3 regions of the Enterobacter sp. AC1 genome follow, and region 2 is predicted to be linked to each of the others. Evidence: predicted binding sites of a transcription regulator. Region 2 holds the regulator's gene; each other region holds the start of a gene.

Region 1 (3,107 bases), on a different contig from region 2:
AACTGCTTTTTGCGCCGTAAAGGTATACGGGTGGTTATAGTTCATGAGCAGAATAAGCCCGGCAACAATAAACACGCCGCCTAATGTCGCGGTGGCAAGCGTCCACTGGTTTACCGGAATACGGAATATTTTAAAAATCACCCAGGCAAATGCCACATAGGTCAAAATAATCAACAGATCCATGATTAGCGCTCCAGCGTGTTCTTATCAGCAGCAGGCTGTGCTGCCGCCAGCTTTTGTTCGAGTTCCGCCACGCGTTTGGCGAGCGCATCCATGCCCGGGACCTCGTCAGGCTTCGTTATATGGTTCTGCATGCCCCAGCCGCGGTCTTCACGATACAGCGTGGCCCAAATCCACAGGAACGGCCAGATGGCATGAAGCGTAAACAGGCTAATCCACCCTGCCGTATGAATCGCATCGGCATGCGGGTGGTTACGCTTTTTGGCCATATTGTAAGGGATGTCATGAATGGCGATGATTCCGTAAAAAAGAACCAGAAATACAAAAATCAATACGCCCAGCGCGAAATAGTTGAGAAACATATTCTCCTCACTTAAACAACGTCAACTCATTAAATTAATAAAACGGTACGCAACCTAATTAATTTTTATAAACACAGGGAGGTGCTTATTATTTCCAGAGCCGGGGAGTATGGGTTTTTATAATATCTCCATGCAAGTTTATAAGCGTGTCAAAATATATCCTGAATAATAATAGACTTAACCTTACAATATGAGCGTAATCCACCTTTTAGCTTTTCGCCATACCACACATCAAAAGTGGTTTTTTAGCTTTACGTGTCGCGCTCCGCCATCCTGATGCCGATCGCAGCCGGAGAAATCTGCATAAAAATATTTTGTGAAACCAGTCACAATCCAGAAACAAACTCACAAAAGTAAAATGTGATAATAGTCACAGAAATAGGTGTTTTTTGCGTCATCTTTCGCCATCGTCTTTTTTTTGCCCACCATTTTTGTGATTCAGATCACCTCATTGAATGCCTCACCCCCTATTTTTACGTGATGTACATCACACAAATTTTCACTATCTGGACAGTTGAACGATTCAGTGCCAGATTTCACAGCATCAGAACAGGGCCCGGCTACCTCTGCCGCCGCACATTAACGATAAACCTCGGGCCGCAAGCCTAAGCATAAACAGAAGAAGGGGTGTTTTATGTCATCCGATTTCAAGATCAAAGTTCAAAGCTTTGGTCGTTTCCTCAGCAACATGGTGATGCCAAATATCGGCGCGTTTATCGCGTGGGGTATCATCACCGCATTGTTCATTCCGACAGGGTGGTTGCCTAACGAAACGCTGGCAAAACTTGTTGGCCCAATGATTACCTATCTTCTGCCGCTGCTCATCGGTTTCACCGGTGGTCGTCTGGTGGGCGGTGACCGTGGTGGCGTTGTGGGTGCCATCACCACGATGGGGGTTATCGTCGGTGCGGATATGCCGATGTTCCTCGGCGCGATGATTGCTGGTCCTCTGGGCGGCTGGGCGATCAAGAAATTCGACGTCTGGGTTGACGGTAAGATCAAATCCGGCTTCGAAATGCTGGTGAACAACTTCTCTGCGGGCATCATCGGGATGATCCTCGCGATTCTGGCGTTCCTCGGCATTGGCCCTGCGGTTGAAGTGCTGTCCAAAATTCTGGCGGCAGGCGTTAACTTTATGGTGGCGCACGACATGCTGCCGCTGGCGTCTATCTTCGTTGAACCGGCGAAAATCCTGTTCCTGAACAACGCCATCAACCACGGTATCTTCTCACCGCTGGGTATTCAGCAGTCTCACGATCTCGGCAAGTCCATCTTCTTCCTGATTGAAGCGAACCCAGGTCCGGGTATGGGCGTTCTGCTGGCGTACATGTTCTTTGGCCGCGGCAGCGCGAAACAGTCTGCTGGCGGTGCGGCTATCATCCACTTCCTGGGCGGTATCCACGAAATTTACTTCCCGTACGTGCTGATGAACCCGCGTCTGATCCTGGCCGTCATCCTCGGCGGTATGACCGGCGTGTTCACCCTGAGCGTGCTGGGCGGCGGTCTGGTTTCTCCTGCTTCTCCGGGTTCTATCCTGGCGGTGCTGGCAATGACGCCAAAAGGGGCTTACTTCGCGAACATCGCGGCCATCTGTGCGGCCATGGCCGTCTCCTTCGTGGTCTCTTCCATCCTGCTGAAAACCAGCAAAGTGAAAGAAGACGACGATATTGAAGCGGCGACCCGTCGTATGCACGACATGAAAGCCGAATCCAAAGGCGCGACCCCACTGACGGCGGGCGACGTCTCCAACGACCTGAGCCACGTGCGTAAAATCATCGTTGCCTGTGATGCCGGTATGGGTTCCAGCGCAATGGGTGCAGGCGTGCTGCGTAAGAAAGTGCAGGATGCCGGCCTCACCAACATCTCCGTGACCAACAGCGCCATTAACAGCCTGCCGCCGGATGTTGACCTGGTGATTACGCACCGCGACCTGACCGAACGCGCCATGCGTCAGGTACCGCAGGCACAGCACATTTCGCTGACCAACTTCCTCGACAGCGGTCTGTACACCAGCCTGACCGAACGTCTGGTTGCGGCGCAGCGTCACGAAGACAACGAAGTGAAAGTGCGCTCCAGCCTGCAGGACAGCTTTGACGAGAGCAATGCCCACCTGTTCAAACTGGGTGCGGAAAACATCTTCCTCGGCCGCACTGCGGCGACCAAAGAAGAAGCGATTCGCTTTGCCGGTGAGCAGCTGGTGAAAGGCGGCTACGTTCAGCCTGAATACGTTGACGCAATGCTGGAACGCGAAAAGCTGACGCCAACCTACCTGGGCGAATCCATCGCGGTGCCGCACGGTACGGTTGAAGCGAAAGATCGCGTCCTGAAGACCGGCGTCGTATTCTGTCAGTACCCGCAGGGCGTGCGCTTCGGTGAAGAAGAAGACGACATCGCCCGTCTGGTGATTGGTATCGCCGCTCGCAACAACGAGCACATTCAGGTGATTACCAGCCTGACCAACGCGCTGGATGATGAGTCTGTCATTGAGCGTCTGGCCAATACCACCAGCGTGGAAGAAGTGCTGGCTCTGCTGAACAAATAAGTTCTCTTCCCTCTCCCCCCGGG
Region 2 (3,107 bases):
CATGACGCCGCTGGTAGAGCGGCTGATGGAAGGGAAGCAGATCGCATAATCATATTCCCTCTCCCGGTGGGTTGAGGAATCCCCAGTATTTTTTTACCAAAAGCGACGAATGCTGTTTCAGGAAAATGAATGACTTACAGCGACGCCCTGGTCCGGCTGTAAATCGCTGAGGCGTTTTCTGCAGGCCGGGGCGAGGCGCAGGGATGCGCCGAGAGGGCGGGCTTTACAGGGATGTTACCTCCGCCCGTCCCCGATAAGCCGGAAGGAATAAGCCGAAGGTACCGCGCAGCGGCGATTTACCGCCGGGAGCCAGGGTCGCCAGGGTGGTGGCGATTGAGCCACCCTGGCACGTTCACAGGTATTGTCGTTACAGAGTAGCAAGGAACATAAAGTGAACGGAATAACCTCCACAGCCGTATGTTCCCCCTCACCCCAACCCTCTCCCTCAAGGGAGAGGGGGTCGTATGTGCAGGCATTATTTTATGGGGATCCCTCAGCCCTGTGGGAGGGGGTGAGGGCATCAACACGCACGATGCCCCATCAATCACGCCTCAATCACTTCATACGAATGGGTAATTTTTACCGCTTTCTCCAGCATTAACGCCACCGAGCAGTACTTCTCCGCAGACAGGTCCACCGCGCGTGATACTGCGGCATCTTTCAGTTCTTTACCGGTCACGATAAAGTGCAGATTAATGTGCGTGAACAGGCGTGGCGCCTCTTCGCGACGTTCGGAAGTAAGCTTCACTTCGCAATCGGTCACATCATGACGGCCTTTTTGCAGAATCGACACCACGTCAATCGCGCTGCATCCGCCTGCCGCCATCAGCACCATTTCCATTGGACTTGGCGCTTTGTCGCCGGAGTTACCATCCATCAAAATCTGGTGTCCTGACGCGGACTCGCCCAGGAACGTTAAACCCTCAACCCACTTCACGCGCGCTTGCATATTTTTGAACTCCAACGTTGCATTTTTGGTGACAGATTACGCGTGCGTTACATTTCTCGCAATGGAAGGCGACCTGCATCATGCTGAAGCGAGACACCAGGAGACACGCGGCGAAAGCTATGCTAAAACACTCAGGATGCTACAGTAATACATTGACGTTACACGTGTATGCAGAGGACATCAAACTTTACTGGCTGCGAAACGTTACGGTAGCCGACTTCCCAGGGTATGGGTAAGAATTCGATTGCAACCCCAGAGTCCGGATGCATCTGATGACTCTGGTGACAGCTTATAACAGAGGATAACAGCGCATGGTGCTTGGCAAACCGCAAACAGACCCGACTCTCGAATGGTTCTTGTCTCATTGCCACATTCATAAGTACCCATCGAAGAGCACGCTGATTCACCAGGGTGAAAAAGCGGAAACGTTGTATTACATCGTTAAAGGCTCGGTGGCAGTGCTGATCAAAGATGAAGAAGGGAAAGAGATGATCCTTTCTTATCTGAACCAGGGCGATTTCATCGGTGAACTGGGCCTGTTTGAAGAGGGCCAGGAACGTAGCGCCTGGGTTCGTGCAAAGACAGCATGTGAAGTGGCTGAAATTTCTTACAAGAAGTTCCGTCAGCTGATTCAGGTTAACCCTGACATCCTGATGCGTCTTTCTTCCCAGATGGCGCGCCGTCTGCAGGTCACCTCTGAGAAAGTGGGTAACCTCGCCTTCCTGGACGTGACTGGCCGTATTGCACAAACGCTGCTGAACCTGGCGAAACAGCCAGACGCAATGACCCACCCGGACGGCATGCAAATTAAAATTACCCGTCAGGAAATTGGTCAGATCGTCGGTTGTTCCCGTGAGACAGTGGGCCGTATCCTGAAAATGCTGGAAGATCAAAACCTGATCTCCGCCCACGGTAAAACCATCGTGGTCTACGGAACGCGTTAATTCCGCTTAAACGGCGTGTCACCCCAGGGTGTCACGCCGTTTTTGTCTCTACTCCCCATGTGGCGCAGGCTGATCTATCACCCGGAAGTTAACTACGCACTGCGACAAACGCTGGTGTTGTGTCTTCCCGTGGCCGTGGGCCTGATCCTCGGACACCTTCAGCAAGGCCTGCTGTTTTCTCTCGTGCCCGCCTGCTGCAACATCGCCGGTCTGGACACGCCGCATAAGCGCTTCTTCAAACGCCTGACTATTGGCGGCTGCCTGTTCGCAGGCTGTAGCCTCGCCGTGCAGCTTCTGCTTGCCCGGGACATCCCGCTGCCGCTGATCCTGACCGTGCTGGCCATGACCCTCGGCGTCACCGCCGAAATCAGCTCGCTGCACGCCCGCCTGCTTCCCGCCTCGCTAATTGCGGCCATTTTCACGCTGAGCCTCGCCGGGAATATGCCGGTGTGGGAGCCGCTGCTGATCTACGCTCTGGGGACGCTGTGGTACGGGCTGTTCAACTGGTTCTGGTTCTGGCTGTGGCGCGAACAGCCGCTGCGCGAATCCCTGAGCCTGCTCTATGTGCAGCTGGCGGATTACTGCGAAGCCAAATACACCCTGCTCACCCAGCATACCGATCCGGAAAAATCCTTGCCGCCGCTGCTGACGCGCCAGCAAAAGGTGGTGGATCTGATAAGCCAGTGCTATCAGCAGCTGCATATGCTCGCCGCCAACAAGAATCACGAATACAAACGGCTGCTGCGCACCTTCCAGGTCGGGCTGGACCTGCAGGAACATATCTCCGTTAGCCTTCACCACCCGCAGGAGGTGCAAAAGCTGGTCGAGCGCAGCCACGCCGAAGCGGTGATCCGCTGGAACGCGCAGACCGTATCGGCACGTCTGCGGGTCCTGGCTGACGACATTCTCTACCACCGCTACCCCACGCGCTTTAACATGGAAAAACAGCTCGGCGCGCTGGAGAAAATCGCCCGCCAGCATCCGGATAACCCGGTTGGCCAGTTTGCCGCCTGGCACTTCAGCCGCATCGCCCGCGTGCTGCGAACTCAGCGCCCGCTTTATCCTCGCGATCTAATGGCGGATAAGCAAAAGCGGCTGCCGTTATTGCCCGCGCTCAGAAGCTATCTGTCTTTGAAATCGTCCGCCCTGCGCAACGCCGCAAGGATTAGCGTTATGCTCAGTACCGCCAGCCTGATGGGCATGGCGCTGCATCT
Region 3 (3,107 bases), on a different contig from region 2:
GCCCTGCTTCAGAGCCAGTTCGATGGTTGGCAGAGATGCACGAATACGCGCGTCGCTGGTCACTTTGCCATCTTTAACCGGTACGTTCAGATCGGCACGGATGAAAACGCGTTTACCAGCCAGATCCAGATCGGTCATCTTAATTACAGACATGGTGAATCCTCTCGTTGATTCTTAAAGTTTTGCAGACGCACGATGCGTCTTACCTGAAACCTTGAGCGGCCATTGCTAACGTGGTGTCGAGCATTCGGTTAGCAAAGCCCCATTCGTTATCACACCAGACCAGCGTCTTGATAAGGTGTGCGCCACTCACTCGCGTTTGAGTGCCATCAACAATGGCGCTGTGCGGGTCGTGGTTAAAATCCACTGAGACCAACGGTAATTCCGTATAGTCAACTATACCATGAAATGCCCCCTGTGCCGCTTTTTGCAGCAACAGGTTGACTTCACAGGCTTTTACCGGTTTTTTTACCGTCACGCTAAGGTCGATTGCGGTGACGTTGATCGTCGGAACACGCACGGCAATCGCTTCAAAACGGTCATTGAACTGCGGAAAAATTCGGGTGATGCCTGCAGCCAGCTTTGTGTCCACCGGAATGATTGACTGGCTCGCTGCACGCGTGCGCCGTAAGTCCGGGTGGTAAGCGTCAATAACCTGCTGATCGTGCATGGCGGAGTGAATCGTGGTCACGGTGCCAGATTCAATGCCATACGCATCGTCTAACAGTTTGATGACCGGAATAATGCAGTTAGTCGTGCAGGAGGCGTTGGAGACAATGCGGTGTTCGGCCTTCAGCTCATGCTGGTTAACGCCAAACACGACGGTCGCGTCGAGGTCGTTACTGCCGGGATGAGAAAACAGGACTTTTTTCGCGCCTGCCGTAAGGTGCGCTTCACCGTGTTCGCGGTTGCCGTACACGCCGGTACAGTCAAGCACCACATCCACACCCAGTTCACGCCAGGGTAGCCCGGAAATGCTGTTCTCATGCAGCACACGAATAGCGTCATCACCCACAAAAAGCCGATCTCTTTCCTGGCGAACATCCCAGGCGAATCGTCCGTGGCTGGTATCGTATTTCAACAAATGCGCCATGCCCGTAGCATCCGCCAGTTCATTGATTGCCACCACGGTTATTTCCGCCCGACGTCCGGATTCATACAAAGCACGAACCACATTACGCCCGATGCGACCGAAGCCATTAATCGCTACGCGTACGGTCATAGATCTCCTGCAAAGCTATCCCTGAGTCTGAGGTGGCTGAAAGAGTAATCCAGCTACGCCTGAAGGGGAATCCTTGCTGTCACAAACTGCGATTGATTGGTCAATTGTCGAACATTTAATCGACTGAAACGCTTCAGCAAGAATAAGCGAATCGGGGAATAAAAGGAATGTCTGTCCAGATGAATAAGCGAGCTATATGACTTGCGTCACATTTTAGGTGGAATAATTCACGGCAAGGGAAAAGCAAAACGGTAACCCGAGAGTTACCGTTTTGAGTGTTTGCACCTTCTCCCTGTGGGAAAGGGTCGGGGTGAGGGCATCAGCCCGCACCGTACAAACAATTACAGCAGTTCTTTCGCCTTCGCGACAACGTTCTCTACGGTGAAACCGAATTCTTCGAACAGCAGCTCTGCCGGAGCAGATTCACCGAAGGTGGTCATGCCGACGATAGCGCCGTTCAGGCCCACATATTTGAACCAGTAGTCTGCGATACCCGCTTCTACAGCCACACGAGCAGAAACCGCTTTAGGCAGAACGGATTCACGGTAAGCGGCATCCTGCTTGTCGAACGCATCGGTAGACGGCATGGATACCACGCGCGCCTTCACGCCTTCGGCAGTCAGTTTGTCCCAGGCCGCGACAGCCAGCTCAACTTCAGAACCGGTTGCGATGAAGATCAGCTCAGGCTGACCCGCGCAATCTTTCAGCACGTAACCACCGCGAGCGATGTTCGCCAGCTGCTCTGGGGTACGATCCTGCTGCGCCAGGTTCTGACGGGAGAGGATCAGTGCGGTTGGGCCGTCATGACGCTCAACGCCGTATTTCCACGCAACGGCGGATTCAACCTGGTCACATGGACGCCATGTGCTCATGTTCGGGGTCACGCGCAGGGAAGCCACCTGCTCTACCGGCTGGTGAGTCGGACCGTCTTCGCCCAGACCGATGGAGTCGTGGGTGTAGACCATCACCTGACGCTGTTTCATCAGCGCAGCCATACGTACGGCGTTACGTGCATATTCCACGAACATCAGGAAGGTAGAGGTGTACGGCAGGAAACCGCCGTGCAGGGAGATACCGTTCGCGATAGCCGTCATACCGAATTCACGCACACCGTAATGGATGTAGTTACCGGCGGTATCTTCGTTGATCGGCTTAGAACCGGACCACAGGGTCAGGTTGGAAGGCGCCAGGTCAGCGGAGCCGCCCAGGAATTCTGGAAGCCAAGGACCGAACGCTTCGATCGCGTTCTGAGATGCCTTACGGCTGGCGATTTTAGATGGGTTCGCCTGCAGCTTAGCGATGAACTCGTTCGCTTTCGCGTCGAAGTCAGACGGCATGTCGCCTTTCATACGACGGTTGAATTCAGCCGCTTCCTGCGGGAAGGCTTTCGCGTAAGCAGCGAACTTCTCGTTCCATGCCGCTTCTTTCGCCTGGCCCGCTTCTTTTGCATCCCACTGCGCATAAATGTCAGATGGGATTTCGAATGCAGGGTGTTTCCAGCCCAGCGCTTCACGGGTCAGCGCAATTTCCGCGTCGCCCAGCGGTGCACCGTGGGAGTCGTGAGTGCCCGCTTTGTTTGGAGAACCGAAGCCGATGATGGTTTTGCACATCAGCAGGGACGGTTTGTCAGTTACTGCACGCGCTTCTTCTACCGCACGTTTAATCGAGTCAGCATCGTGGCCATCAACGCCACGCACAACGTGCCAGCCGTAGGCTTCGAAACGTTTAGCGGTGTCATCAGTGAACCAGCCTTCAACGTGACCGTCGATGGAGATACCGTTGTCGTCATAGAACGCAACCAGTTTGCCCAGCTTCAGGGTACCTGCCAGGGAGCACACTTCGTGAGAAATGCCTTCCATCATGCAGCCGTCGCCCATGAACGCGT

The links. Region 2 encodes CRP, which controls carbon source genes, mostly activating them, when cyclic AMP is high. Its sites were predicted from a motif close to ATGTGANNNNNNTCACAT; they were not measured.
Region 1: a site for CRP is predicted at 1,018-1,035, ahead of M2433_RS15365 (PTS mannitol transporter subunit IICBA). Genes of this name have one in related genera too.
Region 3: a site for CRP is predicted at 1,417-1,434, ahead of epd (erythrose-4-phosphate dehydrogenase). Genes of this name have one in related genera too.

Annotation. Positions count from the first base shown of each region.
Region 1 covers NZ_JBNDIZ010000005.1:98,237-101,343, forward strand. The annotation lists gene M2433_RS15355 (HlyD family secretion protein) at 1-183, opposite strand, end outside; gene M2433_RS15360 (DUF3302 domain-containing protein) at 186-542, opposite strand; gene M2433_RS15365 (PTS mannitol transporter subunit IICBA) at 1,177-3,084, shown strand.
Region 2 covers NZ_JBNDIZ010000008.1:49,682-52,788, forward strand. The annotation lists gene M2433_RS19780 (phosphoribulokinase) at 1-49, shown strand, start outside; gene M2433_RS19785 (OsmC family protein) at 545-949, opposite strand; gene crp (cAMP-activated global transcriptional regulator CRP) at 1,261-1,893, shown strand; gene M2433_RS19795 (YccS/YhfK family putative transporter) at 1,951-3,107, shown strand, end outside.
Region 3 covers NZ_JBNDIZ010000007.1:177,345-180,451, forward strand. The annotation lists gene pgk (phosphoglycerate kinase) at 1-153, opposite strand, end outside; gene epd (erythrose-4-phosphate dehydrogenase) at 203-1,222, opposite strand; gene tkt (transketolase) at 1,564-3,107, opposite strand, start outside.